One region of the Micromonospora sp. NPDC092111 genome, then DNA from elsewhere that is predicted to be linked to it. Evidence: riboswitches for the same ligand, from Rfam matches in the RefSeq annotation. Region 1 holds a riboswitch; each other region holds the start of a gene.
What was found. A riboswitch is a leader RNA that binds a small molecule or an ion and turns the genes downstream of it on or off. The one in region 1 is predicted to bind cyclic di-AMP.
Positions count from the first base shown of each region.

Region 2: it holds a riboswitch for cyclic di-AMP, as region 1 does, so the genes downstream of both, ACIQG9_RS08555 (coiled-coil domain-containing protein) here and ACIQG9_RS12115 (NlpC/P60 family protein) in region 1, are expected to answer to the same signal.
Region 3: it holds a riboswitch for cyclic di-AMP, as region 1 does, so the genes downstream of both, ACIQG9_RS21965 (coiled-coil domain-containing protein) here and ACIQG9_RS12115 (NlpC/P60 family protein) in region 1, are expected to answer to the same signal.

Region 1 covers NZ_JBIVRQ010000004.1:313,907-323,738, forward strand. Annotated here, with positions in the region: gene ACIQG9_RS12060 (PP2C family protein-serine/threonine phosphatase) at 1-159, opposite strand, end outside; gene ACIQG9_RS12065 (septal ring lytic transglycosylase RlpA family protein) at 248-889, opposite strand; gene ACIQG9_RS12070 (phosphoribosyltransferase) at 1,073-1,669, shown strand; gene ACIQG9_RS12075 (alpha/beta hydrolase) at 1,766-2,311, opposite strand; gene ACIQG9_RS12080 (ASCH domain-containing protein) at 2,414-2,845, shown strand; gene ACIQG9_RS12085 (LLM class flavin-dependent oxidoreductase) at 2,856-3,737, opposite strand; gene ACIQG9_RS12090 (VOC family protein) at 4,113-4,508, shown strand; tRNA gene ACIQG9_RS12095 (tRNA-Gly) at 4,768-4,841, opposite strand; gene ACIQG9_RS12100 (zinc metalloprotease) at 5,077-6,096, shown strand; gene ACIQG9_RS12105 (pyridoxamine 5'-phosphate oxidase family protein) at 6,160-6,717, opposite strand; gene dcd (dCTP deaminase) at 6,796-7,374, shown strand; gene ACIQG9_RS12115 (NlpC/P60 family protein) at 7,410-8,450, opposite strand; cyclic di-AMP (ydaO/yuaA leader) riboswitch at 8,463-8,599, opposite strand; gene ACIQG9_RS12120 (C40 family peptidase) at 8,754-9,770, opposite strand.
Region 2 covers NZ_JBIVRQ010000003.1:2,128-11,959, reverse strand. Annotated here, with positions in the region: gene ACIQG9_RS08590 (sugar-binding protein) at 1-508, shown strand, start outside; gene ACIQG9_RS08585 (glycoside hydrolase family 3 protein) at 588-2,288, opposite strand; gene ACIQG9_RS08580 (DUF3145 domain-containing protein) at 2,385-2,876, opposite strand; gene ACIQG9_RS08575 (hypothetical protein) at 3,195-3,524, shown strand; gene ACIQG9_RS08570 (carbonic anhydrase) at 3,683-4,297, opposite strand; gene ACIQG9_RS08565 (HelD family protein) at 4,565-6,682, shown strand; gene ACIQG9_RS08560 (cation diffusion facilitator family transporter) at 6,788-7,702, shown strand; cyclic di-AMP (ydaO/yuaA leader) riboswitch at 7,855-7,986, shown strand; gene ACIQG9_RS08555 (coiled-coil domain-containing protein) at 7,991-9,055, shown strand; gene ACIQG9_RS08550 (hypothetical protein) at 9,170-9,664, shown strand; gene ACIQG9_RS08545 (SRPBCC family protein) at 9,796-9,832, opposite strand, start outside.
Region 3 covers NZ_JBIVRQ010000012.1:46,784-56,615, forward strand. Annotated here, with positions in the region: gene ACIQG9_RS21930 (heavy metal translocating P-type ATPase) at 1-378, opposite strand, end outside; gene ACIQG9_RS21935 (hypothetical protein) at 393-1,337, opposite strand; gene ACIQG9_RS21940 (heavy-metal-associated domain-containing protein) at 1,372-1,578, opposite strand; gene ACIQG9_RS21945 (metal-sensitive transcriptional regulator) at 1,673-1,972, shown strand; gene ACIQG9_RS21950 (DUF305 domain-containing protein) at 2,068-2,706, opposite strand; gene ACIQG9_RS21955 (hypothetical protein) at 2,778-3,227, opposite strand; gene ACIQG9_RS21960 (YibE/F family protein) at 3,603-4,946, shown strand; cyclic di-AMP (ydaO/yuaA leader) riboswitch at 5,113-5,244, shown strand; gene ACIQG9_RS21965 (coiled-coil domain-containing protein) at 5,248-6,270, shown strand; gene ACIQG9_RS21970 (carbonic anhydrase) at 6,335-7,024, opposite strand; gene ACIQG9_RS21975 (helix-turn-helix transcriptional regulator) at 7,198-7,527, shown strand; gene ACIQG9_RS21980 (hypothetical protein) at 7,771-8,121, shown strand; gene ACIQG9_RS21985 (hypothetical protein) at 8,258-9,055, shown strand; gene ACIQG9_RS21990 (hypothetical protein) at 9,202-9,534, shown strand.

The DNA of each region.
Region 1 (9,832 bases):
CGTCAGCAGCGCGACGTAGTGGACCACCCAGCCGTCGGCCAGCTCGACCGCCGAGACGATCGCGAGCAGCCCGACGGCCGCGCCGACACCGGCGCGGGATCCGGGGCTCAGCGGGCCGCGACCCGACAGGAAGGCATGCGTACGTACGAGGGACAGCATGCCTGATGGAGGTGAACCGGAGAATGAACCTGGCCCCACGATTGAGGATGTTCTGCCCGGCCGGCCCGTACCACCCCGCCGATCGCCGTCAGCCGAGCACCTCGTACTTCACGGTCAGCTCGCCCAGGTCCACCGAGGCGATCGCGGCGAAGGCCGCCCGGGACAGATCGATGCAACGACCGTCGATGTACGGTCCCCGGTCGTTGATCCGGACGGTGACCGACCTGCCGTTGGCCGGGTTGGTGACCCGGACCTTGGTGTCGAACGGCAGCGTCTTGTGCGCGGCGGTCAACGCGTCCGGGTCGAAGGTCTCGCCGTTCGCGGTGAGCTGGCCCTCGTCGTAGAAGGACGCGCCGCAGGAGCCGCTGTCGACGACGGTGCGCTTCGGGGCGACGGCCTTCTTCGTGCTGGCGGAGGGCTTCGGCGCGGCGGTACGCGGCCTGCTCCGGGAGGCGGCCTGGGAGCGGGTCACCGTCGGGCTGGCGGTGACCGTCGGCGACGGGCTGACGCTCGGCGCGAGCGTGGGGCTCGGGCTCGGGCTGGGGCTCGGCGAGTCGGTGGTGGCCTCGGGGGTGACGGCGTCCACGATGGTCGGTGCCGGGGTCTCGTCGGAGGTGAGCCGGACGGCGCCGACGGTGCCGCCGACGGCGAGCGCGACACCGACCGCGGCGGTGGCGGCGATGCCGGCCGGCGAGGAGAACATGCGGGTACGGGAGTGCCTACCAGCCACCGGGTCGGTCCTTTCGTATACCTACGGAACGGTCGGACCGTAACGAGAGAAGTACTTCCGAAGTCAACGCGATCATGGTGCTATGGCATGAATTAGAGGTATACGTGTAGCCGATCATCCGAGCCCCGGTGGGCCGCACGGGCCAGAATGTCACCGGTGGTATTCACCGTCGAGGATGAGGGCATGAGCGCTGAGCTGTGCGGACGTCTGGTGGAGCTGTTCGGATGGATCGATCCGGGGCCGGGCAGCAGCCACCTGGTCAGCGACACCTCCGGCTGGTGGCGGGACCCACAGGTGCTCGCGGACCTCGGTCCGGCCCTGGTCGCGCCGTTCCGCTCCGCCCGTCCGACGGTCGTGGTCGCCCCGGCGGTGACCGGGCTGATCCTCGGTCCGCTCGCCGCCACCGCCCTCGGGGTGGGCTTCGTCCCGGCTCACAAACCTGGCGACGGGCGGCTTCCCGCCGGCCCGTTGAGCTGGGCACAGAGCCCGCCGGACTTCCGGGGCCGCCGGGTCGACCTGGCGGTGCGCGACGACCGGCTCGGGCCCGACGACCGGGTGCTGCTGGTGGACGACTGGGTCGCCACCGGCGCTCAGGTGCGCGCCGTGCGCGACCTCTGCGCCCACCGGGGTGCCACCTGGCTCGGCGCCACCGCCCTGGTGGTCGACCTGCCCGTCCCGATCGCCGACGAACTGGGCGTGCGTGGCCTGCTCACCGCGGACGAGTTGCCCGCCGGGAACGGGCCTCCCGCGACGCGACGACGGTGCCGTCCGGCCCCTTGATGTCGTCGGCCAAAGTCCGGGCGTGCACGCTGGTCTCGGCCTTGACCTCACACGCGCTCCAACTCCCAGGACCGGGACATGGACGACGCTCCGCGGCTACGCCGGCCAGTTGACCTGAACGAACTCCTCCACGGCCGCGCACACCAGGCCCAGCGCCTCGGCCGACCGGGCCAGCGGGCCGGGTACCAGCAGCCCGTGGTCGGCGTCCGGCACCTCCAGCACGTGCGGGGTGAGCCGACGCGCCACCGCACCGTCCCAGGACCGGTCGGCGGTGCCGCCGACCAGCAGGAACGGCGCGGATGACCGGCCCAGCGCCGCGACCACCTCCGGCCGGTGCAGCAGCGGGGTCAGCCAGACGGCCGCCAGCCCCCGCTCGGCGGCGAGCGGGGCGGCCAGCGTGCCGAGCGACTTGCCGACCAGCAGGTCCGTCGGCACCTCCAGGGTCGGGGCGACCTGCCCGCCGACCCAGTCGACCGCCACCTCGGGGGCGGCGCCGTCCGTCCCCAGCCCCGCCGGCGGCTGCCAGTCGATCTCGTGGACGTCGAAGCCCGCCCGGCGCAGACCCTCACCTGGGTAGGCGAACAGCGGATAGTGGGTGTCGTAACTCCGGCCGGGGACGAGTACCGCGCGTCGATCCGCCATGGTTCCCTCCTGTCGTCGGCCCCACCGTAACGGTGGCCCGGCCACCCGTGGGGGCACCGAAACCGGACGACGGATGATCATCGTGCGGGTAACCTCGGCGGCATGTGGCCTCGGCTCGGTGGACTCCGCACGCTCGCCCTCGGCACCCCCGGCGAGCTGCGCGCCAGACTCAACACGCTCGCCCTCGCCGGGGTGAAGACGGCGACCGCCGGGCTGCTCACCGAGTACGCCGAGGAGGCCGAGGAGTTGGAGCACGTCGGCGAACGGCTCGCCCTGGTGGACGACCACGACGCGCTCGTCGGGATCGTCGAGGTCACCGGGATCGAGGTGGTCCGCTTCGCCGACGTCGCCTGGGACTTCGCCCGCTCCGAAGGGGAAGGTGACCGCTCGATCGAGGAGTGGCGGGCGGGGCACGCGGCCCACTGGGCGCGGGCCGGCACCCCGGTCACCGACGACACCGGAATCGCCTGCATCCGGTTCCGGCTGATCTCCGCCGACGACGGTGGCGTCGGCGCCGGGGACCTCGGCACCTGAGCCACCCCGGTCAGGGCGTCCGCAGCTCCGGCAGCAGCCGGGTGGCGACGTCCACCAGCACCGCCTCGTCGCCGGCGTACCAGCTACTGGCTCGGGGCCAGTGGGTGATCACGTCGGTGAAGCCGAGCGCCGCCGCCCGGGCGACCTGCTCGGCGAAGAAGTCCGCGCTGCTCAGCGAGAAGACCGGCGCGGCGTCCAGCGAGAGGTAGCGGGGCAGGGTGGCCGGGTCACGGCCGGCCTCGTCGAGGGTCCGGTCCATCCGGGCGCAGAGCACCGCCACCCCGTCCCACCAGGCCGTCAGGTCCTCCTCGCCGGTGCCGGTGGTGACCCAGCCCTGACCGAACCGGGCGGCCAGCCGCATCGACCGGGGCCCGTTGGCGGCCACCACGAACGGCACCCGGGGCTGCTGCACACAGCCGGGGTTGTTGCGCGCGTCCACGGCGGTGAACCAGTCGCCACGCCAGGTGGTGCCGTCCTCGCGCAGGATCAGGTCGAGCAGCTCGGTGAACTCGCCGAACCGGTCGACCCGCTGCCGGGGCGGCAGGGTCTCCCCGCCCAACACGGCGGAGTCGAAGCCGATGCCGCCCGCGCCGAGCCCCAGCAGCAGCCGCCCGCCGGAGACGTCATCGAGGGCGGTGATCTGCCGGGCGAACGCCGCCGGGTGCCGGAAGTTCGGCGAGGCGACCAGGGTGCCGAGCCGGATCCGGGAGGTCACCGCCGCGGCGGCGGTCAGCGTGGTCATCGAGTCGAACCAGGGCCCGTCGATTAGGTCCCGCCAGCCCAGGTGGTCGTAGGTCCAGGCGTGGTCGAAGCCCCACTCGTCCACCTGGTGCCAGCGCCGCCGCGCCTCCGACCAGCGCTGGTCGGGAAGGATCACGATGCCAATCCGCATGATCGCCAGGGTACGACCTGTCGCCGCGGAGCGTCTGGCCGCGCCCGAGCCGGAAAAGACCGGGAACGGCCACCGACGCCGCTACCACCGGCTCACCATCGCCAGGCCCGCCGGGACACGCTGCGCGGTGCGGCCCCCGTACCGGCGGACCGCCCCGACCCACGGCCCCGGCCGGCTCGCCGCTTGGTTCCGGCCCGACACTCGGCCAGGCTGGAGGCTGGCCGGGAACTCCCCGGCAGCGAGGACCCGACGTACCGGCCGCCCGACCGACAGGAGTGCCATGACGACCACCCTCACCACCCACCCGGGCCGGCTCGACGAGCCGCTGCGGGAGATCACGGCGAAGCTGCCGACGTACGCGCGGGAGGTGGCGGCGTGAGCGCGGTACGGGTGACCGGCTTCGACCACCTGGTGCTCACCGTCACCGACGTCGAGCGCTCCCTGTCGTTCTACTGCGGCCAGCTCGGCCTGGCACCGGTGCGGGTCGACGAGTGGCGGGCCGGGCAGGTGCCCTTCCCCTCGGTACGGATCGACCCGGGCACCATCGTCGACCTGCTCCCCGGCCGACGGGGTGAGTCGAACGTGGACCACTTCTGCCTGGTCGTCGCCCCGCTGGACTGGGAGCCGGTGCTCGCCTCCGGCGCGTTCGACGTGGTGGAGGGGCCGGTCGGCCGGTTCGGGGCGCGCGGTTCGGCCACCTCCGTCTACGTCCGCGACCCGGACGGCAACGTGGTCGAGCTGCGCTGGTACCCCCAGGACGCGGGCTCGTAGCCGCGCTCTTGGTTCACCCACGGCCGCCGCGAGGCGTCGACGCAGGACGGCACATCGAGCGAGCAGCTCCAAGATGCGAACGCAGGCCGACAGGTCGGACGCCTGTCCCTCATGTTCGCTGCCCGCGCGACCGCGCCGGTGTTGGCTCCACCGCAGTGCGCGCGGCAACCCCGGTCCCTCGACAGCCGCACGGCAAGGGTCGGCAGGACATCGAAAGGCCCTGGCTCGGGACTCGCGTCCTGACCAGGGCCTTCGTGCGTGGAGCGGGTGACGGGAATCGAACCCGCACTGTCAGCTTGGGAAGCTGATGTTCTGCCATTGAACTACACCCGCAGGCGGGATCACTCTACCTGAGGTCACCAGCCCCGCGCACCCTGGTCCCCTCGCCGCGCCGATCATCACCCCTGAGAGATCGACCACTCACCCTGTGGAACGACGAGCGGTCAGATGTTTCACAGGAGCAACATAAGCCCGTTCTCAAATGTGTCGATCGGTTGTAACGTCACCCCCACGTTTTCGACCACGGTACGACATACCCCCTGTCGTACCGCGAGAAAGAGGTGGGCCCATGGGACTCCGTCCCAACCTGCTGACCCGGCGTGCCGCCGGTGTCGCGTCGACGACCCTCGCGCTGCTGCTGAGCACCGCCGCGGTGGGCGTCGTACCCGCTGCTTCCGCCTACTCCGCCGCTCCTGAGGGCGCCTCCTGCGCCGAGCCGACCGACGTCCACTCGGACGCCCGGGTCCGTGGCGGCAGCAAGGCCGCCCACAAGCGACACGACCCGAACGAGCTGACCGCCAAGCAGGTGCAGGAGCGGGAGGCGGACTTCGCCGCCGCGCTGCGCAACAGCACCCTGCGGTCGAAGTCCAGCCTCCGCGCCGGCGCGACCGAGGGCAAGACGGTCGCGCTGGCCGCGGTGACCGTCCCGGTCGTCGTGCACGTCATCCAGCGGGACAGCACCCGGGCCGGGGGCAACATCCCCGACTCGCTGATCAACTCGCAAATCACCGTGCTAAACCAGGCGTACAGCGGTGCCACCGGCGGCGCGGCCACCGGTTTCACCTTCCAGCTCCAGCAGATCAACCGGGTCACCAACGCGGCCTGGTACCCGATCGTGCAGGGCTCCTCGGCCGAGCGGCAGATGAAGACCTCGCTGCGCACCGGCGGCAAGAACACCCTCAACATGTACCTGGGTGAGCTGAGCGACGACCTGCTCGGCTGGGCGACCTTCCCGAAGCGCTCCCTGGACGTGATGGACGGCGTCGTCGTGCTCGGCGAGTCGCTGCCGGGCGGCACCGCCACCAACTACAACCAGGGCGACACCGGCACCCACGAGATCGGCCACTGGCTGAACCTCTACCACACCTTCCAGGGTGGCTGCTCCGGCTCGGGTGACAGCGTCTCCGACACCCCGGCCGAGGCGTCGCCGGCGTTCCAGTGCCCGACCGGTCGGGACACCTGCACCGCGACCGGCAAGGACCCGATCACCAACTTCATGGACTACACCTACGACTCGTGCATGTACCAGTTCACCGCTGGGCAGGCGAGCCGCATGGTGAACGCGTGGACCGCCTACCGCGCGGCCTGACGACATCGCAGACGCCGGTGCCGGCTCCGTCTCAGGACGGAGCCGGCACCGGCGTTTCCGGGGTCAGGCGGCCGTCCGGCGGGTGTCGAAGCCGTGCCGGCCGCGCCGGGTCGGGCGCTGCTCGGGCAACCCGGCGGCGCCGCCGGAGTGGGCCGCCACCGGATCCAGCCAGACCTGCACGGTGGACCGGCCGCCGTCGGGACTCATCGGGCCGCCGTGACCACGGCGGGTGAGCATGGCCACGTCGACGCCGAACTCGAAGAGCCGCCAGTCGACCTGCGGGGCCGCCCGGCCGACCTCGGCCACCAGGGCCACCCGGGCCGGGTCGGTCACCGGCTGGACGCGACCGGCGAGGTACGCCTCGTCGTCGCTCTCCTCCGGCGGGAACGAGTGGAGCGCGTACCGGCCGTCGCGTTCGAGGTCGCGGCGCTTGGGCGAGTCGACGACGAAGCAGAAGAGCCCGCCGTCGACGATCAGCGGGCAGACCGGGTGCACCCTGGGGCCGCCGTCGGCACGGACCGTCGCCAGGTAGCCGAAGCCTGACCCGTACTGCTGGAGGAGAAGGTGGATCCCGTCGGCGAGTCGGGGCTCGTCAGCGGCGAATTCGGACCAGGAAGCCATGCCGACATTCTATCGAACATGCGTTCGAAAAGCAGTCCGACACGCAGCTCATCCGGCTCGTTTCGATATGGTGTGCCGATGCTGCTCTCCGACCGGGACCTGGTCTCCGAGATCAAGGCAGGCGCGCTGGCGCTGGAGCCGTTCGAGCCCAGCCTCGTGCAACCGTCAAGCATCGACGTACGCCTCGACAAGCTGTTCCGGGTCTTCAACAACCATCTCTACACCCACATCGACCCGGCGGTGCAGCAGGACGACCTGACGTCGATGGTCGAGGTGCCGGAGGGTGAACCCTTCGTGCTGCACCCGGGCGAGTTCGTGCTCGCCTCCACCCTTGAGGTGATCTCGCTCGGCGACCAGCTCGCCGGCCGGCTGGAGGGCAAGTCGAGCCTCGGCCGGCTCGGCCTGCTCACCCACTCGACCGCCGGCTTCATCGACCCGGGCTTCTCCGGGCACGTCACGCTGGAGCTGTCCAACGTGGCGAACCTGCCGATCACCCTCTGGCCGGGGATGAAGATCGGCCAGCTCTGCATCTTCCGGCTGTCCTCGCCGGCCGAGCACCCGTACGGCTCGGAGGTCTACGGGTCGCGCTACCAGGGTCAGCGTGGGCCGACCCCGAGCCGCTCCTGGCGGAACTGGCGCACCTGGCCGACCCGCTGACCGTCCGGGCCCCGCCCGGGGCCCGGACGTCGGCGTCAGTCGGGCCGGCCGTAGCTGTTGACCGGCCCGTCGTCGACCCGCTTCATCTTGACCGGCTGGCCGGCCTGGGAGGCGTGCACCACCCAGCCGTCCCCCACGTACATCCCGACGTGGTGCAGGTCGGAGTAGTAGAAGACCAGGTCGCCGGGGCGCAGGTCGGCCCGGCTCACCCGGGCGGTCACCTGGCGCTGCTGCCGGGCGTTGTGCGGCAGCGACACCCCGGCCCGCGCCCAGGCGGCCAGCGTCAGGCCCGAACAGTCGTAGTTGTTGGGCCCGGCCGCGCCCCACACGTACAGCTTGCCGATCTGGGCGCAAGCGAACTTCACCGCCGTCCCGGCCGGGCCACCGGGGTAGCCGGCCGGGCACGGGGCCGGGCGCAGCGGCCCGCCACCGCCGTTGCCGTACACCTTGAGCCGCAGTTTCTGTAGCCGGTCGATCTCGGTGTTGATCTGGTTCTTCTTCGCCGCTAGCTGGGCCTCGGTGCGGGTGAGCTGGGCGACCATCTCGTCCAGCGGGGCCTTGGTCGCGGCGAGTTCGTCGCGCAGGTCGGCGACGGTCTGCACCTCGCGTTGCTGGCGGCTGGCGAACCGGTCCAGCAGCTCCAACTGCTCGACCACCTGGCCGGGCGTACGGCTGCCCAGCAGGGCGTTGACCGTGGAGACGTGCTGACCCTTGTACGCCTCGACGGCGAGGCCGCTGACCTGGTCCATGGCCTGGTCCACCCGGCGCTGCAACGGCGCGATCCGCCGGCCGAGCGTGTCGGCCTGCCGGCGCTTGGCGGCGAGGTCCTGCCGGGTGGCGTTGTGCTGCTCGATGATCGGTTCGAGCGTGTTCCAGTCCTGGTCGATCTGTCGTTCGATCTCGGCGACCGAGGGGTCGGCGTGGGCCGCCGTGCCGCCAGCGGTCAGCACGACCGCGGCTCCGGCCAGGGCGGCGAGGACGGCGGTGAAGCGGGACCAGCGTGGGCGCGGCGCAGCCGTCCGCCGGGCGACCTGGGTCGTCCGGCGCGACGGTGGCCGCGGGGCATGGTGTGCCACCGGGCTCCGGGCTCCTTCTTCCGTGACCGCCTACCGGGTTAGCTGACGGGTTCGGGCGGGAAGGGAGCGCCCTACCGCAGTGGTTGCGGATTCACCCCGGCGTACCTGGGTCCCCGGCTCGCCCGCAGGCGACTCGGCGGTGCCGGCCGTCGCCGCCCTGGTTGGGTGGACCTGTTGGCGGCCGACGATTGACCAGAGTAGAGATGGTCGTTATCGATCCGCAACCCGCCCGGCCGTGACACGTCGTTCCCGGATACACGGAACCCCCGGTCCACTGGACCGGGGGTTCCGCGCGTGTGGCGGTCAGCTCGGTCGGCGGAAGCCGGCCACCGGCATGTAGTTGATGCTGCTCACCTGCACCGGCTTACCGGTCCGGGGGGCGTGCACCATCATGTCGTTGCCCAGGTAGAGGCCCACATGGTGCAGGTCGCTGAAGAAGAAGACCAGGTCACCGGGGCGTGCCTCGGAGCGCGGGATGGGCCGGCCCTCGTTCCACTGGGCGCCGGTGAAGTGGGTCAGCGAGATCCCGGCCGCCTTGTAGGCGAACTGGGTCAGACCCGAGCAGTCGAACGAGCTCGGCCCGGTGGCGCCCCAGACGTACGGGTCGCCGACCTGCGCGCAGGCCACCCTGATCGCGGTACGGGCGGCGGCGGTCACCACGCCGTCGACGGTGGGGCAGCCCGCCACCTTCACGGTGGTCTTCGGCATTGATGCCTGGAGGCGCTTGATCTCGGCGTTGATCTTCGTCTTCTTCGCCGCGAGGTCCTTCTCCTGCTGCACCTCGGCGGCGATCAGCGCATCGAGCTTCTGCTTCTCGGCGTCGTACTTGCGACGCACGGCGAGCACGCTCTCGACCTCCTTGCGCTGCTCGGCGGCGAGCCGGTCCAGGATGGTCAACTGCTCGGCGAGGGTGCCCGGCTTGCTGGTGGTCAGCAGCGCGCTGAGCTCCTGCGACGGGCCTGTCTTGTAGTAGCGGGAGGCGAGGTCGCCGACCCGGCCGAGGGCCAACTCGCTCTGCAGGGCCAGCGGCTCGATCTTCTTCTGCAGGTCGGCGGCCTTCTTGCGGTTGACCTTCAACTGGGCGCGGACCTTGTTGTAGTCCTCGATGGTGGGTTCGAGCTGCTCCCACTGCTTGTCGATGGCCGCCTCGATCTCCTCGGGCGACGGCGCGGCGTAGGCCGGCACCGCGAGCATCCCGGCGCCGACGGCGACCGCCGCGACCAGGGTGAGCAGGCGGCGGGCGACCCGGCGCAGGGCCGCCGGACGAGCGGGCGGCTGGCCCTGGACGTGACGATGGAGGGGCATGGTTGCCACCGGCATCGACTCCTTTGCAACCGACCGCCGGGCGCCTCGCTAAGGGGAATACGGAGGCAGACGACCCA
Region 2 (9,832 bases), on a different contig from region 1:
CAACGTGCTGGTCTACGACTCGGACACCCAGGACCTCAGCTCCCAGTCCCGGCTGGGCTGGTCCACCTTCACCGGCGTCCGGGCCGACCCGTACCGGTACGGCCTGGCCACCCTGCCCGGCTACCGGCCGGCAGCGCGGCAGGCCAGCGCGCCGGTCTTCCCGGACACCGCCGCCCGCAGCGTGCACAGCCCGCAGACCATCGCCCAGTCGGCGGTGGACGGGGTCGCCCCGGCCGCCGTACCCCGGCTGAAGGATTCGGCGCTGCGGCTGACCGGTCAGCAGCGGGTGGCCGGCGGGGTGCGGGTAACCCTCCGCGCCGACCGCGCCGGCACCGCCTACCTGTACGCCTGGGACGGCACGACCACCCGTGGCGACCGTACGGTGGCCCTGGCCGCCGGTGACCGGATCACCCTGCTGGTGCCCGTCGCCGACGGCACCCCGACGTCGCTGCTGGCCGCCTTCGAGGCCGGTGGCGCCACCCTGGCCCGGCAGCTCCCGCTGGGCTGACCGCCGATCGTGGACGGTCGTCGTTCCCCCGGGAACGGGGACCGTCCACCGGGCGGGCCGGGCGCCCGCCCGGCCCGGGTCAGTCGCAGGTGGTGGCGGGCAGACCGGTCAGCGGCACCGGGGAGCGGCCGGCCGGCCGGGACTTCCCGGCGAGCACGGCGGCGAGCGCGGTCATCGAGGCCCGGCTGGACGAGTAGGTGGCCAGCAGGGTCGGCGAGGCCGCCTGCTCCAGCACGTACGGGGTGTCCATCGCCACCGTGACCGCCGCGTCGGCGGCGAGATCCTTCGGGCCGTCCCCGTAGCCGACCAGGTGCACCCGGGTGCCGCCCTTCGGCACCACCCGCACGCCCGCCCCGGTCAGCGCCTCGGTGAGCGCGACCCGGGTCCGGTCCCGCCCGTCGGAGGTGGTGACGGTGACCGGGCCGGGCACCGCCGCACCGCAGGCGCCCCGGAGCTGGGTGACCGCGGCGGCGGCCAGCTCGGCCGCCGCCGCCCGGTGCGCGGCGCTGTCGAGGGTGGACAGCTCCGGCACCGGCCGGTCGGCCAGCCGGAACTTCATGGTCAGCACCCGGGTGACCGCCTCCACCAGCCGCTGGCGGGGCAGCGAGCCGTCGCGCAGCGCGGCCAGCAGCCCGTCGTACGCCTGGCCGACGTTCGGGGTCATCAGGATCAGGTCGTTGCCGGCGAGCAGCGCCTTCACCGCCGCCTCCCCGGGCGGATAGCGCTTGGCCGGCGGCATGTTCATCCCATCGGTGATCACCACGCCCTGGAAGCCGAGCTGGCCCCGGAGCACGTCGGTGAGGAGCTTGCGGGAGAAGGTGGCCGGGGTGCCCGGATCGACGGCGGTCACGTCGAGGTGCGCGGACATCACCGCCATCGCCCCGGCGTCGACGCCGGCCCGGAACGGCGGGAAGGCGGTGCGGTCCAGCTCGGCGCGGGACTGGCCGACCACCGGGACCTCCTGGTGCGAGTCGGCGGCGCTCAGCCCGTGCCCGGGGAAGTGCTTCACGCTGGCCGCCACCCCGGCGCTCTGCAACCCCCGGACCGCCCCGGCGACCTGGGCGGAGACGCGCTGCGGGTCGGCCCCGAAGGAGCGGGAGCCGATCACCGTGCTGCGGGTGGCGAGGACGTCGGCGACCGGCGCGAAGTCCAGGTTCACCCCCATCGCCGCCAGTTCGGTGCCGGCGGCCCGCCAGGCGGCCTCGGTGCGGGCCGGGTCGCCGGCCGCCCCGGCGGCGAGCGCGCTGGGCAGGACGGTCACCCCGTCGGTGATCCGGGTGACCACGCCGTACTCCTGGTCGGTGCCGACCAGGAACGGCGCCGGCCCGGCGGCGAGCTTCCCGGCGGCCGCACGCAGCCCGGCGGTCAGCTCCCGCACCTGGGCGGGGTTGTCGACGTTGGTGGTGGCCTGGTTGCCGGAGGTGGGGTCGTCGGCGCTGAAGCCGACCAGGATCACCCCGCCGAGGCGGTACCTCGCGATCATCTCGGCGGGGGTGTCGACGCCGCCGAGGGCCTGGTTGCCGGCGGCGGAGCCGGGGCTCACCTCCGTCGCCGAGCTGCCGTACGCGTAGGGCATCAGCACCTGGCCGACCAGGTCCTCGTCGCCGAGCGCGCCGGCCAGGGCGGCGGCCCGGCCGGCCGGGTCACCGGCGGCCCCGGTGGACCCGGAGGGGCCCGGCCGGGGGGCCGGCGCGTCCCCCGAACACCCGGAGGCGAGCAGTACGGTCAGGGCGGCGATGGCGACACCGGCACGGCGCGGGGAGATCGACACGCGGCCCATCAAACCCGCACCGACTGGACACGGCAACCCGACCAGGTCAGGCGGCCGGGCGAGGTGTGCCGGTCCCCGACCGGGTGTCCGGCTGCCCCCTGGCGGTCAGCCGACCCGGGTGAGCAGGGTCACCGGGGCGCCGTCGCCGGCGTACCGGTAGGGCTCCAGCTCCGCGTCCCAGGCGGTGCCGAGCGCCTTGTCCAGCGCGTGCGCCAGCGCCTCGGGCGCCCGGACCGACGCCATGATGCTGCGCAGCCGGTCCTCGCCGAGCTGGATGTCGCCGGCCACGCCCACGGTGGCCCGGAACAGGCCGCGGCCGGGAACGTACATGAAGCGCTCCCCGTCCGCGCCCGGACTGGACTCCTCGGTCACCTCGAAACGGATCATGGGCCACTGCCGGAGGGCAGCAGCCAGTTCGGCACCCGTCCCCGGGCGACCGGTCCACCCGCACTCGGCCCGGCGGGCGCCGGGATCGACGGGCTGGGCCGTCCAGTGCAGGTTGACCGGCGCGGCGAGGACGCGCGCGATCGCCCACTCGACGTGTGAGCACACGGCGAGTGGGGTGGAGTGGACGTATACGACGCCACGCGTTGGCACGGTGACCTCCCGGAGAGCGAGGTGCGTCTTCCCCTACGACCTCGACCACCCGAGTGGCTGTTGCCACACATGATGACTCCTGTGACGGATGGTGCGCCAGGGAATCGGAAAATTCGGGGGTCGGAAATACCCGGACCGGTGACCTGGGTTGTGCTCTCCGGACAGGCAGGGTGACCAGCCAGGCATCGTGGTCGTGTACAGTTCTCTGGGCGGTTCTGCGCCGTCGCACAACTTCGCGGGCCGAGGCTCTCCCGGGCGTCACCCGCTACAGCCCCCGGACGTTCCCGTCCTCCCGTACGTCTTGCAAGGAGCATCTCCGTGGCGAGCAACACCTCTAAGACCGCGCGCGCGTCAGTCCGGGCCGGCCAGGCTGGCCAGGGTGGCGCCCTCAGCGTGCTGGGCGAGTTCAAGTACCTCATCCCGCTCAACGGCGGCAAGCACGCCTACGTGCGGAACCTGACCAACGGCAAGACCGCGCACCTGCGCACCGACTCGGACGCCTTCGTCGAGGAGATCCGGGTGCTGGCCGCCGCCGGCCACGCCACCAAGATCCGCGCCGAGATCAACGGCCTCGCCGCCGCCCACCCGGGCGACGGCTGGGACAAGACCGAGAAGCGTCTCGTCGAGGCCGGCGTCTTCGAGGGCTGAGCCCTCCCCCGAGCCACACCTGGAACCGCCCGTCGGGTCACCCCGGCGGGCGGTTCCGCATGTCCGGGACCAGTGACCGGCGGGCCGGGCCGCCGCTGACCGGCGGGCCGGGCCAGATCACCGGCGGGCCGGGCCGGGTCAACGGCGGGGCCGGCGGGTCAGTCGCCGAGGAGGGCCACCGCGCCGGTGGCCAGGTCGTACAGGGCACCCACCACCTGGACCCGGCCGGCGGCGACCGGGCCGGCCAGCAGGTCGTCGACCCGCAGCGTGGCCACCGTGCGCAGCACGTGCCGCCGGACCGCCATCGGGTGCGCCGCCGGGTCGTCCGGCCCCACCTCGGCCACCGCCGGCGCGATCTGGTCCAGCACGTACGCCAGCGACCCGCCCGGCCGGTCACCCGTGCGCAGCGCCTGCACGGCCGAGGCGACCGCCCCGCAGCGCTCGTGCCCGAGCACCATCACCAGGGGCACCCCGAGTTGGCCCACCACGTACTCGATCGAGCCGCAGACGGCCCGGTCCAACACGTGCGCCCCGGTGCGGATCACGCAGATCGAGCCGAAGGTCTGGTCGAAGATCGCCTCCAACGGAACCCGGGAGTCGATGCAGCCCAGCAGCACCGCGTACGGCTGCTGGTCACCGGAGGCGACGGCCGCGGCGGCGGTGACGTCGTGCCCGTGGATCGGCCGGCCGCTGACGAACCGGCGGTTGCCGGCGAGCAACTCGGCCAGCGCCGTCCGGGGCGTCCGGGCAGTTCCGGCGGCTGGACTGGTCATGCCCCCAGCCTGGTCACCGGGCCGCCCTCGCGCGGGCGGGTTCGGAATGTTCGCACCACCGACGGGCGCGGCCACGGCCGCTGACGCGGCACCGCGCCACGCACGGGTACCGCGGGGCGTCGCCCGCCGGCTGAGCCGGCCCGGCCGGGTGGCGGACGTCGCGCGCGGCGGCATGGCCTCGACGCGCGCCCGTACGCTGCCCGTACCCTCATTCTCCGCCCGGGTGTGACCGCGCCCGGGCGCCGTCGCCGCACAGGAGCCCGTACGTTGACCGACCAGACCACCCTGGAACAGGAGATCGCCGTCGAGCAGCGGCATCTCGACCGGGTGTACGCCCGCCTCGCCGAACTACGCCGCTCGGCCGCCCGCGCCGAGCGGGACGGCTACCGGCTGGCCCGGGTCGGCAACTTCGGCGCGCTGGTGGAGCGGGACGCCATGGTCTTCCACGCCGCCCAGCGCCGGCACCGGCTGGACGCGGAGCACGAGGGGCTGGTCTTCGGCCGGCTGGACCTGCGGGACCGGCAGGTGCTGCACGTCGGGCGGCTCGGGGTGCGCGGCGAGGACGCCGAGACGCTGGTGGTCGACTGGCGGGCGCCGGCCGCCGCCGCCTTCTACCGGGCCACCCCGGCGGACCCGATGGAGGTGGTCCGGCGGCGCACGATCAGCTCCTCCGACGAGAAGGTCACCCGGATCGAGGACGACCTGCTCGACCCGGAGTCGGCCCCGCCGGACCTGCCGGTGGTCGGTGACGGCGCGCTGCTGGCCACCCTCTCCCGGGCGACCGGACGGGGCATGCGGGACATCGTGGCCACCATCCAGCGGGAGCAGGACGAGGCGATCCGCTCCCCCGGCTCGGGCGTCACGATCGTCTCCGGCGGGCCGGGCACCGGGAAGACGGCGGTGGCCCTGCACCGGGCGGCGTACCTGCTCTACTCCGACCGAAGCCGGTACGCCGGCGGCGGGATCCTGGTGGTGGGTCCGTCGTCGGTCTTCGTCGAGTACATCGCCTCGGTGCTCCCCTCGCTCGGTGAGGAGACCGCCACCCTGCACTCGCTGGGTTCGCTCTTCCCGGGCCTGTCGGCCACCCGTACCGACCCGCCGGAGGTGGCGGCGGTGAAGGGTTCGCTGCGGATGCGCCGGGTGCTGGAACGGGCGGCGCGGGACGCGGTGCCGGACGGCCCGGAGGAGTTGCGGCTGCTCTACCGGGGAGCGCTGCTGAAGTTGGACCGGCGGGAGCTGGACGGCATCCGGGACCGGGCGTTGCACCGGGGCGCGCGCCGCAACGAGGTGCGTCGGGCCGGCTTCGACGCGGTGCTCGCCGCGTTGTACGGGCAGGCCCGCCGGCTGGCGGTCGCCCGGCTGCCGGAGCAGCGCGCCTTCGAGGACGAGATCATCGACCGGCCGGAGTTCCGGGAGTTCCTCAAGGCGTGGTGGCCCCGGTTGCATCCCCGGCACGTGCTGGGCTGGCTGGCCCGCCCGGAGCGGCTGCGCCGGTACGCGGGCGGCGTCCTGTCCCGGGCCGAGGTGACGCTGCTGGCCGGGGCGTACCGGTCGCTGGACACCGAGGGGCTGACGGTGGCCGACATCGCCCTGCTGGACGAGCTGGACGCACTGCTGGGCCAGCCGGTGCGCCCGAGGAAGCCGAAGCGGGACCCGTTCCAACTCGCCGGCGGGGTCCGTGAGCTGAGCACGTTCGGCGACCGGCAGCGGGCCGCCCGGGCGGCGGCGCGGGAGCGTCCGGAGGACTACCGGGACTACGCGCACGTGGTGGTGGACGAGTCGCAGGACGTCTCGCCGATGCAGTGGCGGATGGTCGGCCGGCGCGGCCGGCTGGCCTCCTGGACGGTGGTGGGCGACCCGGCGCAGACCGCCTGGACGGGCGACCCGGAGGAGCTGAGCCGGGCCCGGGACCAGGCGCTGGGCCGGCGGCGTCGACACCGGTTCACCCTCTCCACCAACTACCGCAACTCGGCCGAGATCTTCGCGGTGGCGGCGGCGGAGATCCGCCGGCTCTACCCGGACCTGGCGCTGCCGACCGCGGTCCGCTCCACCGGCGTGGACCCGGTCGCGTTGACCGTGCCGGCGGCGGAGCTGGCCCCGGCGACGGCGGGGGCGGTCGAGGCGCTGCTGGCCGAGGTGGAGGGGACGGTCGGGGTGATCACGCCGGTGCCGCGCCGGGACGAGGTCGCCGGCTGGCTGGGCGACCTGGGCGGCTCGCGGCTCCAGGTGGTGACCAGCCTCCAGGCCAAGGGCATGGAGTACGACGGGGTGGTGCTGGTCTGCCCGGGTGAGATCCGGGCCGACCCGGGTTCGGGGGTGCGGACGCTCTACGTGGCGCTGTCCCGGGCCACCCAGCGGCTCACCACGGTCGAGCCGGTGGGCTGACCCGGGCGGCTCCTCCTACGGCGGGGGTGACGGTCACTCACTTGCACATATAGCGATGTGAGCATAGATTGGGCCCGGTCCGCGGCGGCGACGGAAGGTGTGGACGTGGGCGCAGGTCATGACCACGGCGGGACGATCAGCAATGCCGCGCAGCGTCACCGCGGCCGGCTGTGGGCAGCGTTCGCACTGCTCACCGCACTCATGGTGGTCGAGGCGGTGGCCGCGTTCGGCACCGGCTCGCTGGCCCTGCTCTCCGACGCCGGGCACATGTTCACCGACGTGCTCGGCATCGGCATGGCCCTCGCCGCGATCACCGCCACCCGGCGGGCCGACCAGGACCCGCAGCGCACCTTCGGCCTCTACCGGCTGGAGGTGCTCGCCGCGCTGGCCAATGCCGTCCTGCTCAGCGGCGTCGCCGTCTACGTGCTGGTCGAGGCGGTACGCCGGTTCGGCGACCCGCCCGAGGTCATCGCCGGCCCGATGCTGGTGGTGGCGGTGCTCGGCCTGCTCGCCAACCTGGTCGCCTTCGGGCTGCTGCGGGAGGGCGCGAAGGAGAGCCTCAACCTGCGCGGGGCGTACCTGGAGGTGGTCGGCGACCTGCTCGGCTCACTCGGCGTGATCGCGGCGGCGCTGCTGATCGCCGGCACCGGCTGGTGGTGGGCCGACCCGGTGGTCGCCGTGGCGATCGGCCTGTTCATCCTCCCCCGCACCTGGCGGCTGGGACGGGCCGCCGTCCGGATCCTGGTCCAGGCCGCGCCGGAACATCTCCCGGTGACCGCGGTGCACGACCGGCTGACCGCCGTCCCCGGCGTGGCCGAGGTGCACGACCTGCACGTCTGGACGCTCACCTCCGGGATGGAGGTCGCCTCGGCGCACCTCACCATGGCACCCGGGGCCGAGGTCGGCACGGTGCTCGCCGCCGCCCGGGGCGCCCTGCGGGAGGACTTCCACATCGAGCACGCCACCCTCCAGATCGAGCCCGGCGCGGCACCCGGCGCGTGCGGGCCGTCCGACTGGTAGCCAGGGCGGCGGCGGATCGGGCATTTTCTGACCTGTTTTGCCCCCTTTAACGGGTTTCACTCCCGTACCCTCAGTCACGCAGCCGACCGGTGTCACATCCGTACCGGTAGGCTCGGCTCCGGCCTCCGCCAGGCGGCGCCCACCGGCGCCGGCGGTGGCCGCCGCCTAATCGCCCGGCAGGGCGAACCGGGGAACCATGTTCCTGGGGTGCATCCGCGTCAGCGGTAGGGATCTTCCGTCCCGAACCCGTCAGCTAACCCGGTCGGCGGCTGACGGAAGGACATCCGCATGCAGGTACGACGCACCACCGCACGGCTGCTGACCGCAGTCGCCGCGACGCTCGCCCTCGGCGTGTCGTCAGCGCCGTTCGCCGCTCCGGCCGCCGCCGCGCCCACCACCCGGCTCGCCGCTCCCGGGGACGACGACGAGGGCGGCACCCCGGCGTTGCGGGCCCAGCTCGATGCGGCCAGCAAGGGCTGGCTCGACGCCAAGGCCGCGCTGGACCGCTCCACGAAGCGGCAGCAGGAGTTGGACGGGCAGCTCAAGACCATCGAGGCGCAGCTCGTCGTGCAGACCGGCACGGTCGGCGAGATCGCCGGCGCGGCCTACCGCACCGGGCGACTCGGGCCAATGTCGGCCCTGCTCAACAGCAACAGCCCGGGTGGCTTCATGGACCGCGCGGCGGCGCTGGAGACGGTCGCCGCCCGGGAGGACCTGGAGCTGCGCAACCTGATCGAGACCCGGGACCAGGCCACCCGGACCAGGACCGCCGTGGGCCAGGAGATCACCGAGCAGCGCAAGCAGGTCGCCACCATGGCCAAGCGCAAGGACCAGGCCGAGCGCGCGCTGGAGGTGGCCGCCGCCGACAAGCCGGCCAGCACCGCCCGCGACTCGGGCAGTTCGGACGGCACGTCCAGCAGCGACGCCCGGCCGTCCCCGCGCAACTCCGACGGCTCCTGGCCGTCCGAGTCGTGCAGCGTCAACGACCCCACCCCGGCCAACGGCTGCATCACGCCACGCACCCTCAACGCCCTCCAGCAGGCCAAGGCGGCCGGTTACACCCGGTACGTCTCCTGCTTCCGGCCCAGCGGGTCGGGCGAGCACCCCAAGGGCCGGGCCTGCGACTTCGCCGCCCAGAAGAACGGCTTCGGCGGGGTGGCCAGCGGCGGCGACCGGACGTACGGCAACAACCTGGCCGCCTACTTCATCCGCAACGCCGACCGGCTCGGGGTGCTCTACGTGATCTGGTTCAACCGGATCTGGCTGCCCAGCAGCGGGTGGAGGGCGTACAGCGGGGGCAACGGCGACCCGTCCAGCAACCACACCAACCACGTACACCTGTCGATGTACTGAGCCGGCATCCGGTGGTCCGCCGCGCGGGCGGGCCACCGGTACGCCCGCCGACGTACGCCGGCTGTCGCCTGCCGGCCCACGACGACGCGCGCCGGGCCGACGAGCATCGGGGCCATGCGAAGACTCTCCCCCGCCGGCCGTAAGGCGCTGCTCACCGGCCATCTGGTCAGCTCGCTGGGCTGGCTCGGCGCGGACCTGGTGCTGCTCACCCTCGGCGTCGCCGGCCAGCGCGGGGCCGACCCGGCCGTGGTCTACCCGGCGGCGGCACTGGTCGCCACCTGGCTCTTCGCGCCGCTCAGCGTGCTGGTCTGGCTGGTCGGGGTGGCCAGCGCGCTGCTCACCCCGTGGGGGCTGCTGCGGTGGCGCTGGGTGCTGGTCAAGCTGGTGGTCACCACGGTGATGGCCGGCCTGGTGCTGTTCCTGTTCACCCCGAACCTGCGCGCCGCCGCCGACCCCGACGCCACCGCCCACCTGCGGGCGGACGTGATGATCGCACCCGCCGTCTCGACCACCCTGCTGGTCGCCCTGACCGTGATCTCCACCTGGAAACCGTGGGGACGCGTCCGACGGGACGCCCGAGCGCGCCGGACCGTCGCCGCCCGCTCCTGACCCGTTCCGGTGGATGGTCAGACGGGACCGCCGCCGCCCGATCCAGGCCCGTCCCGGTGTCCGCCTGGCCGGCCTGACCGCGCTGCCGGCCCAGGGTTGCCCGGCCGCCGCTCGCTCCAGGCCCGTCCCGGTCAGTCGGCCGCTAGACCGTCGTCGGCCCGGCCGTCC
Region 3 (9,832 bases), on a different contig from region 1:
GGTGAACTGCCAGGCCGGCACCATGGCCAGCACGATCACCGGCACGGTCAGCGCCGCCGACACCCACAGCCGGGTACGCGGACCGCGCAGCTCGTCCACCGGTTCGGCGGCCGGTGCCGCCCCGACCGGACCGGGCGGGGGCGGTACGACGGCGGTGTACCCGGTCTGCTCCACGGTGGCGATCAGGTCGTCCGGGGTGACCTCGTCGACGTACCGGACGGTGGCCTTCTCGGTGGCGTAGTTGACCGTGGCCTCGACGCCGTCCATCCGGTTGAGCTTCTTCTCGATCCGGGCCGCGCAGGACGCACAGGTCATCCCGCCGATGGCGAGTTCGATCCGGTGCGGTGCGGTCGGCAGGGACTTCGCGGTCGATGTCATCGCGGCACCTCCTGTCAGCCGTGGGTGTGACCGGGCCCGCCGGGGCCGGCGGTCGGGGTGGGATCGATCGGGTCACCGGCGACCACGGTGAACTCGGCGGTGTGTACCGCGCCGCCGTGCCGGAAGTCCAGGTAGAGCCGGTAGGTGCCGGTCGACGGCACCTCGGCGGAGAAGGTGACCGCCGGACCGGCCGGGGTCCGCCCGTCACCGGGCCCGCCCTCCGGGTGCACGTGCAGGTACGCCAGGTCGCCCTGGCGCAGCGCCACCAGGTGCCCGTACGCCCCGAGGTAGGGCTCCAGGTCGGTGACCGGTCGGCCGTCCCGGCTGACGGTGAGGGTGAGCGGGCTGGTGCGGCCGGGCTGCGCCGTGCCGGCGAGGCTGACCGTGTAGCCGTCGACCGTGGTGCTGGTCGCCGGGGTGGGCAGCGGCCGGGAAGCGAGCGCGCCGGGGCGGGTCACGTCGACCCCGAGTGTGAGCGGCTCCCCGCCCGACGGGGTGAAGTCCGCGAAGGCCCGCCACACGCCGGGGCCGGCGAGCGGCGAGTCGACCCGCCAGGTGCCGCCGGCGTCCAGTTCGGGGTGCACGTGCCGGAAGCCGGAGAGGTCGCGTCGGGCGACGATCAGGTGCATCCGCTTGTCGTGGGCGACGTCGTACCGGGTCACCGGGGCACCGTCGGGGCCGGTGATCCGGAAGGCGAACTGCCCAGCCGGCGCGTCCACCGGTCGCAGGGTGTAGCCCCGGTCGGAGACGAGCAGGCCGCCGGGAAGGTGGGCGGTGGCACCCTGGGTGCCGGGGTCGTGGGTGCCGGCGGGGTCGCCGGGGTCGTGGGTGCCGGCGGGGTCGTGGCGGGTCTCGGCGGTCGGGGTGACGGGGCCGGCCAGGTGGCCGGCCCCGTACGCCGCGCCGAACACCGCCGCGAGACCGAGGGCGAAACCGCTCAGCTTCGTCGCCGTGTTCATCGGGTACCTCGTTCCCTGCGGGGCCGGCGGCCCGTCACGCCTCGACGAGGTCGTAGCCGGCCTCGTCGACCGCGGCGCGCACCGAGTCGGTGTCCAACGGGCTGTCGCTGGTGACGGTGACCCGGCCGGAGGCCAGGTCCACCTGGACGGCGGTGACGCCCTCGATCGCGCCCACCTCGGTGCTCACCGCGTTGACGCAGTGCCCGCAGGTCATGCCCTTCACCTGGTACGTGCTGACCATGGCAGCTCCCCTTCCGATCCGGATCCATACCCCCCTGGGGTACGTCGCCCAGCGACCGTAGCATACCCCCCAGGGGTACGCTATCCTGGTCGCCATGACCACACCGAGCAGCCCGATCCGGGGCTACACCGCCAGCAAGGACCAGTTGCTCGCCCGGCTGCGCCGGGTGGAGGGGCAGGTCCGGGGCATCGAGAAGATGGTCGACGAGGACCGGTACTGCATCGACGTGCTCACCCAGATCTCGGCCATCCAGGCCGCCCTGGACAAGGTCGCCCTCGGCCTGCTCGACGGCCACGCCCGACACTGCATGCACGAGGGCGCCGCCGAGGGCCGCGCCGACGAGATGGCCGGCGAGATGATGGCCGCCGTCGGCCGCCTGATGAAGCGCGGCTGACCCACCGGCCGGCCCCGGCCCGGTGATCATGAAGCTGACGGCAGGGGAACAGCTCGACGTGCCGTCAACCTCATGACCACGCGGGCGGGGTGGGGTCAGCGGCGGGCGAGGAGTCTGGTCATGGTGTCGATCTCGCGCTGCTGACCGGTGACGATCCGCTCCGCCAGGGCCCTGGCGTCGGGGTGCGCGCCGTCGGTCGACTCCGTCCGGGCCATGCTGACCGCGCCCTCGTGGTGGGCGATCATCATGGTCAGGAATTGCCGGTCGAACTCCTGACCGGCCGCGCTCTCCAGCTTCACCAGGTCGGCGTCGGACATCATGCCGGGCATCCCGTGGTCCATCCCGCCGGGTCGGTGCCCGTCCGCCGGGCTGCCGGACGGCACCGGCCGCCCCCAGGCGGTGAGCCAGCCGGTCATGGTGGCGATCTCCGGGGCCTGAGCGGCCTTGATCTGTGCGGCGAGCTGCTTGACCTCGGGATCCCGGGCCCGGCTCTCCGCCAGCTCGGACATCCGTACCGCCTGCTGGTGGTGCGGGATCATCATCTGGGCGAACATCACGTCGGCGTCGGCGACGCCGGTGGACGCGTTCGCCGGGGTGCCACCGGTGCTGCCGGCAGCGGGCCTGCCGTGGCCGGCGCCGGTGGAGTGGTCACCGCCGCAGCCGGCCAGGGCGAGGGCGGCGGTCAGGCTGACGCCGGCCAGGGCGGCACGGCGCGCGAGGGTACGAGTGGACACGATCGGACCTTTCGGTGGGTGGGGACGTACGCGAACGGACGGCGGACGCGGCGGAGCCGCGCCGGGGCGTCCTATCTGCGCAGTACCGACACCGAGGCGAGGCGGAGCCCGACCGGGCGGGGCGGCGGGGCGCGCGGCTCCCGGGGGCGCGACGGTGGGCGGGCCACCGCGGCCGGCCTGGTCCGGACGGCAAAGAGCAGGACCAGCAGCACCGCCACGGTGAGCGCGCCGAGCATCGCCAGGCAGACGCTCCAGCCTGGCGACGGCGCACCGGGCTGCCCGGCGGGCCGGGCCGTGGCGCAGCCGTCCCCGGCACACCCCTGGCCCACATCCGGCACCATGGTTAACCGGCCGACCGTGTGGCCGGTCCCGGTCGACGCGCCGTGCCCGGCCCGGTGACCGCCGACGACGTGCGCGTCGTGGCCGAGGGTGTGCATCGCGGCCAGGCCGAACAGGGTGCCGACGAGCAGCAGCAGCCGGAGCCACCACCCGGTCGTCGCCATCGTCCTCGCCAGCCGCACGGTTCCACGCTAGCGGGCCCCGCCGACCGGCGGGCGGGGACCGGTGGGCTCGCACGCGCCGGGCACGGCGTGTCGGCACCGCTCCCCGACCGGCCGCTGAAGGTAAGTTCGCGCGCCGGGGCACGGCGAACCGCGCGGGGCGGGCGGGGTGCTGGCTACCATCGTCCGACGATGACCCGCCGTCCGCCGCCACCACCGTGCGCCCCGTCAGGGCCGGGCCGGGGTGGACGCCCGGGTCGCCCGCTCGCCGTACGTGACGGTGCCGGCACCCCGGGACGACACCGGGGCTTCGGTCCCGGCCGTCGTCGCCCGGTGGTGAACCGGCCGGCCGGTTGACACGTATCCCGTCCCGGATCGTTGGGAGAACTCGCACACATGGGCGCCGACCACACCCGTCCCGCTCCGTCCACCCCGCCCGGGGTGCGACGGATCCTCGTCGTGACCGTGGTCCCGCTGATCGTCGTCACGGTGATCGCCGCGCTGGTGCTCTGGCCCCGGCACACCCGGGAGCCCGACCAGGGCGGGCAGGTGCCCCGCTTCCACGGCACGGTGACCCGGGTGGTGACCGAGCCCTGCCCACCCGGCCCGGCCACGCCCGAGGGCACGCCGAGGGCCGCCGACGGCCCGTGCGGCACGGTGACGGTCACCGTCGAGCAGGGGCCGGACAGTGGCCGGCAGGTCGAGACGCCGGTCCCGTCGGGTCCGGGTGCGCCCAGGGTGGCGGTCGGCGACGAGGTGGTGCTGGTCGAGCTGACCGACCCGACCGATCCCTCGGCGAGCAGCTACAACATCGCCGAGCACCAGCGCGGCAAGCCGCTGCTCTGGCTGGTCGCCCTCTTCGCGGCGGCGATCGTGGCGTTCGGCCGGTTGCGCGGGCTGGCCGCGCTGGCCGGCCTCGGGGCCAGCTTCGCCATCCTGCTGACCTTCGTGGTGCCGGGCATCTCGGCGGGCGGCTCGCCGCTGCCGATCGCGGTCACCGGCTCCGCGCTGATCATGTTCGTGGTGCTGTACCTGACCCACGGGATCACCGCGCAGACCTCGGTGGCGGTGCTCGGCACCCTGGGCAGCCTGGTGCTGACCGGCGTCCTCGGCACGCTGGCCACGGCCGCCACCCACCTGACCGGGTACGGCAGCGAGGAGGCCACCACACTGTCGATGTACCAGCGCGACGTGGACCTGCACGGCCTGCTGCTGGCCGGGATCATCATCGGTTCGCTCGGCGTCCTGGACGACGTCACCGTCACCCAGGCGGCCACCGTCACCGAGCTGGCGCACGCCAACCCGGGGCTGTCCCGGTTGCAGCTCTACCGGGCCGCCACCCGGGTCGGGCGGGCGCACATCGCGTCGACGGTCAACACCATCGTGCTGGCGTACGCGGGCGCCTCACTCCCGCTGCTGCTCCTGCTCACCGCCGACAGCCGGCCGGTCGGCGAGATCCTGACCAGCGAGTTCCTGGCCCAGGAGATCGTCCGCAGCGCGGTGGCGACGCTCGGCCTGGTGGCGGCGGTGCCGCTGACCACCGGGTTGGCCGCCCTGGTCAGCACCGCCGGGCGTGGCCCCGCCGACGCCCCGCCGGGCGGGCCGGCGCCCACCCCTCGCCCCGCCCCCGACCGTGCCACGGCGCTTGAGGCGTTGAGCGCCCCCCGGCACGGCGGTCCGTCCACCCCGGCCCCCGCAGGGTGGCCAGATCCGGAAAGGAGCACGGACACCGCATGGTGACACTCCTCTGCGTGACCAGAGGCGAGTTCGCGGCTGTCGGCCGCGTCACTGGTCACGCACCGCCATCGGGAAATAACGCATTTAGTCGGGTTCTGGACGTAGATCCTCGGGACGACTCTCGGGTAACCTCGCTGCCGGTCACCGCCGAAGGCGCGCACCGGCGCCAGCGGGGCCACCGCCCAATCGCCGTACGGCGAACCGGGGAACCGAGCACCTGGGGTGAATCCGCACCAGCGGTAGGGGCCACTTCCGCCCCGAACCCGTCAGCTAACCCGGTCGGCGGTCGACGGAAGGGAAAACTGTGACGGCACCCCTGCGCCGCTGGTTGACACCGGTGGTGGCCGTAGTCGCCGCCCTGGCCATCGTCACCGGGCCGGCCGCCCCGGCGACGGCCGCGCCCAACACCCCCACCCCCTCGGGGCACGAGGAGGACGAGGAGCCACAGCTACTCACCGACGTCATCGAGACCACGAACCGTGAGTACTCGGCGGCGAAGACCAAGCTGGAGAAGTCCAAGAAGCGCCAGCTCCAGCTCGCCATCGAGGTGGCGAAGGCACAGCAGGAGCTGGACGCGCTGGCCCCGCAGGTCAACGAAATCGCGGCCCAGTCGTACCGGACGGGTCGGGTCGGCCCGGTCGCCGCGCTGCTGGAGAGTGACGCCCCGGACGCCTTCGTCCGGCGGGCCGCCGCGCTGGACGAGCTGAACATGGTCAACGCCGGCAAGCTGGCCGAGGTCAACGAGGTCAAGACCCGCGCCGAGCAGGCGAAGCTGGCGCTCGACGCCGAGGTGCGCGAGCAGCAGAAGCAGACCAACATCATGGCCAAGAAGAAGACCGAGGCCGACAAGGCGCTCGCCCTGGTCGGGGGCAAGGGCTTCACCGGCGGCCTGGTCAACGCCACCTCGCCGGTGGCCCGGGTCGCCCCGGGCCGGACGTCCGACGGCGAGTGGCGCGGCGAGTCGTGCAGCGAGAACGACCCGACCACCTCCGGCTGCGTCACGCCGCGCACGCTGCACATGTACAGGGAGGTCAAGCGGGCCGGCTTCAGCCGCTTCGTCGGCTGCTACCGCTCGGGTGGGCCGTGGGAGCACCCGAAGGGCAAAGCCTGCGACTGGTCGTTGCAGAACAGCGGCTTCAGCCCGTGGCACAACAACGACACCCGGATGTACGGCAACAACCTCGCCGCGTTCCTGATCCGCAACGCGGACCGGCTGGGCATCTACTACGTCATCTGGAACCGGCAGATCTGGTTCCCGGCCAGCGGCTGGAAGTCGTACTCCGGACCGTCGAACCACACCGACCACGTACACGTGTCGCTGTTGTAACCACCCCCGCGCCGCATCGAGGGCCGTCCCGCGTCTCGCGGGGCGGCCCTCGTCGTCAGCGGGGTCAGCCGGCGACGGCGGCCGGCTGGCCGACGGGGCCGGGCAGCGTCACGGCCGGGCCGTCGACCGGGGCGGGAGCCGGTGCCGGGTCCGGGGCGGAGGCCACCGTCCGCACCTCGCCGGCGGCGAGCCGGTACGACATGCCGACCACCGCGCACCGCCCGGCGGCGACCTCGGCGGCGATCACCGGGGAGTTGCCGAGCAGCACCTCGACGGTCTGCGCGATGTGGATGTCGACGATCCCGTCGATGTCGTGCACGCCCTCCTGGGCCGCGCGGCGCAGGCTGGGGCCGACGGCGGCGACGACCGAGTAGAGGTGCCCGGGGGGTTGGGTGCCGGTGCGGGCGGCGTCCCGGGCGGCCTGCACCGCGCCGCAGGAGTCGTGCCCGAGCACCACCACCAGCGGGGTGCCGAGGACCGTCACCGCGTACTCGACGCTGCCGAGCACCTCGGGGCCGGCGGTGTGCCCGGCGGTCCGGACGACGAAGAGGTCGCCCAGCCCCCGATCGAAGATGATCTCGGCGGCGAGCCGGGAGTCGGAGCAGCCGACGATCGCCGCGAAGGGGTGCTGGCCGTCGGCGACGGCGGCCCGGTGGCCGGCGTCCTGGTTGGGGTGGCGGGGCACCCCGGTGACGAAACGCCGGTTGCCGGCGTGCAGCTCGGCGAGCGCCTGGGTGGGAGTGATCTGGGCCATTGCCTCACCTCGGTCCGTGATCGCACCTGGTCACGCCCGCCGAACAGCGGCGACGGCCGTGATCCCACGGTCACACGCTGCGAAAGGTGCGTCAAGATTTCGTGATACAGATTTCAGGCTTTGGTCGGCGCGATGTCGGCCGGGGGTCCGTCCGGACCGGAAGGGGCCATACGATGGCGGGCATGGCGACGACAGGCGAGAACGGGAGCACCCGGAACTGGACCTTCCTCACCAACCACGGTCACGTACTACTCGCCATCGCCCGCAACCCCACCGCCCGGCTGCGCGACGTCGCCGACGAGGTCGGGGTGACCGAGCGGGCCGCCCAGGCGATCGTCGCGGACCTGGAGGCCGGGGGCTACCTGCGGCGTACCCGGGTCGGCCGGCGCAACGAGTACACGATCAACCCGAGCGGGCACTTCCGGCACCCGGCCGAGGCCGACCGGCAGGTCGGCGACCTGCTCACCCTCTTCACCCCCGAACCCGCCGACTCGGGGGCCTGAACCTGGCGGCCCGGCCGGGCGGCGCGGCGCGGGCTGTCGGGTGTGGTGGGTCAGCGCGGGCCGCCGCTGTCGGGGCGCGCCGCCGGCCGATCGTGCCCGACATCGGCGCGGTATCCCGGGGCAGGTCAGCGGGCGCGTCCGGGTCGGAAGTCGTTCGTCCACAGGGCACACCGTGGCCCGGGTCACCGGCCCGGTCGGGTCGGTGACGCTGCGCGGACGGCCGGACGGGGATAGGTTGGACGGGTGATCCCGGCAGCTTCCACCCGGCCCGTCTGGGTGTCGAGGCTGCGCGACCTGACCCGGCTGGCGGTCACCGCGCTGGTCCTCGCGGTCGGCATCGGCGGCCTGTTCGCCGCGAGCGGCGGCCCGGCCGCCGCCGCGTCCGCCGGCCGCCCGAACGTGGTGGCCTCCCGGGTGGCCGAGCTGCCCGCCGGCACCCGGCCCGAGGCCGAGCAGGCCGTCGAGGCACCCGCCCGGCCGGTCCCGGCCCGGCGCGCCGCCGTCCCCGCCGCCCGGCCCGCCACGCCGGCTGGCCCGGCGACCACGGACCCGGCCCGGGACGGCACCGGCCGGCGCGGTCCACCCCGGAGCTGAGCCGCGCCGCACCGTCGAGGTGTCGGGGGCCGTCCCGGCCCGCCCCGCGCCGACCTCCCCGGGTACGCCGCCCACCCGCTCCGCCGCCCATCGGGCTCCCCTCCGTCCACATCGTTCCCACCGTGAGGTGTTGGTGATGCAGACCGTCTTCTCCGCCGTCCTGCCCGACGTCCCCGCCGCCGCCCTGATCTGGCTGGTCCTGCTCGCCGTCGCGGCGATCGCCGTCGCGGCCCTGGTCGTCCGCCCCGACCGGCTGCGGCTGGCCGTCGCCCGCCGGTTCCGGGAGGCCGCGCTCCCCGCCGACCCGGAACGCGCCGAGCAGGACCGGGAACGCGCCCGGTACGCCGGCGAGGTCGCGGTGGCCGCCGACCGGGCCACCGCCACCGCCGGTCGGCTGCGCGCCGAGTGGCTGGCCGTCCAGGACGAGGTCGAGTCGGCCTGGCAGGCGCTGGAGTCGGCCGAGGCGGACGTCCGCCGGCTCGCCGCCGCCGCGACCATGCCGCTGCCACGTACCGTACGGACCCCGGCCGAGTACGCCGACCGGGAGCGCTGGCTGCACCAGGCGGCCGTCGCCGCGCACCGGCGGGGCGAGCTGTCGAACACGCAACTCGACGATGTGTTCGCGCACCGCAACGGCTGGGACCCGCGCCGGCACCCGGTGGAGCAGGAACTGGTGCTGCGGCGGGCGGCGCGGGACCACCTGGCGGCCCGGCACCGGGCGGCGGTCGAGCGGGAGCAGGCGGCCTGGCGGGCGGCCGACCTCGCCGGTACGGCGGCCCGCAGCCTGCGCGACGAGGCGTTCGCCGCGCTGGACCGGCGTCCGGAGCAGACGGACTCGGTGGTGCCGATGCCGGAGAACCGCCGCCCGACGCCGGAGCCGGCCCGGGAGACGACCGGCGCGGCGCGCGGCCGGGCCGCCGTCGCCGCCGTCTGACCCGCCACCGGCCCGGTCACCGGCAGCGCAGCCGACCGGGCAGCACCGGCCCGCGCCCCGCCGGGCCAGCGGCGCGGGCAGGGCTGGAGTGAGCGGGGCGGTCACGTTTCCGGCGGAGCGGGCGGGGCTGGGCTAGCGTTGCGGGCATGTCCCGGGAGATGTGGGTGGTGGTCGTCGTCGGCGGCATCCTGGCGCTGGCGACGCTGGTCGGCGCGGTGGTGCTGGCGGTACGGGTGGTCCGCACCCGACGGCTGCTGGGCACGCTCGGCATGGGCGGCAAGGTGGCCTTCTACGGCGCGCTGATCTACACGATCCTCCCGGTCGACGTGCTGCCCGACCCGATCTACCTGGACGACATGGGGGTGCTCGCCGGGGCGCTGATCTACCTGACCCGGCTGGCCCACCAGCGCCGTACGGCCGACCGGCGGCTGCCCGGCACTCCCCCTGACCAGGACCGGGTCCGCCGGCCGGTGTCGTGATCGGGGCCGGACCGGGAGCGCGCCGCCCACCGGACGGGGGTCGGACCTGGTCGGCGACCGCGCGTCGCCACGGCCGTCACGGCAGTGGCCGGTCTGGTCGACCGCCCAGTCGGAGCCGTCCGTCCGGTTCATCCCTATTGGCTGACTTGACCTGATTGCCGGGTTAGACCCGTTTCGTCCCGATCAGTCGGGTGACCGGCGACACCCCTCGGGCGGAATCGACGGGTGGTCCCGCTCGTTACACCCTCCGTACGGCGGTGAGCCGAGGAGCCGCAGGCCCCGGTCACCCGAGTGAGCC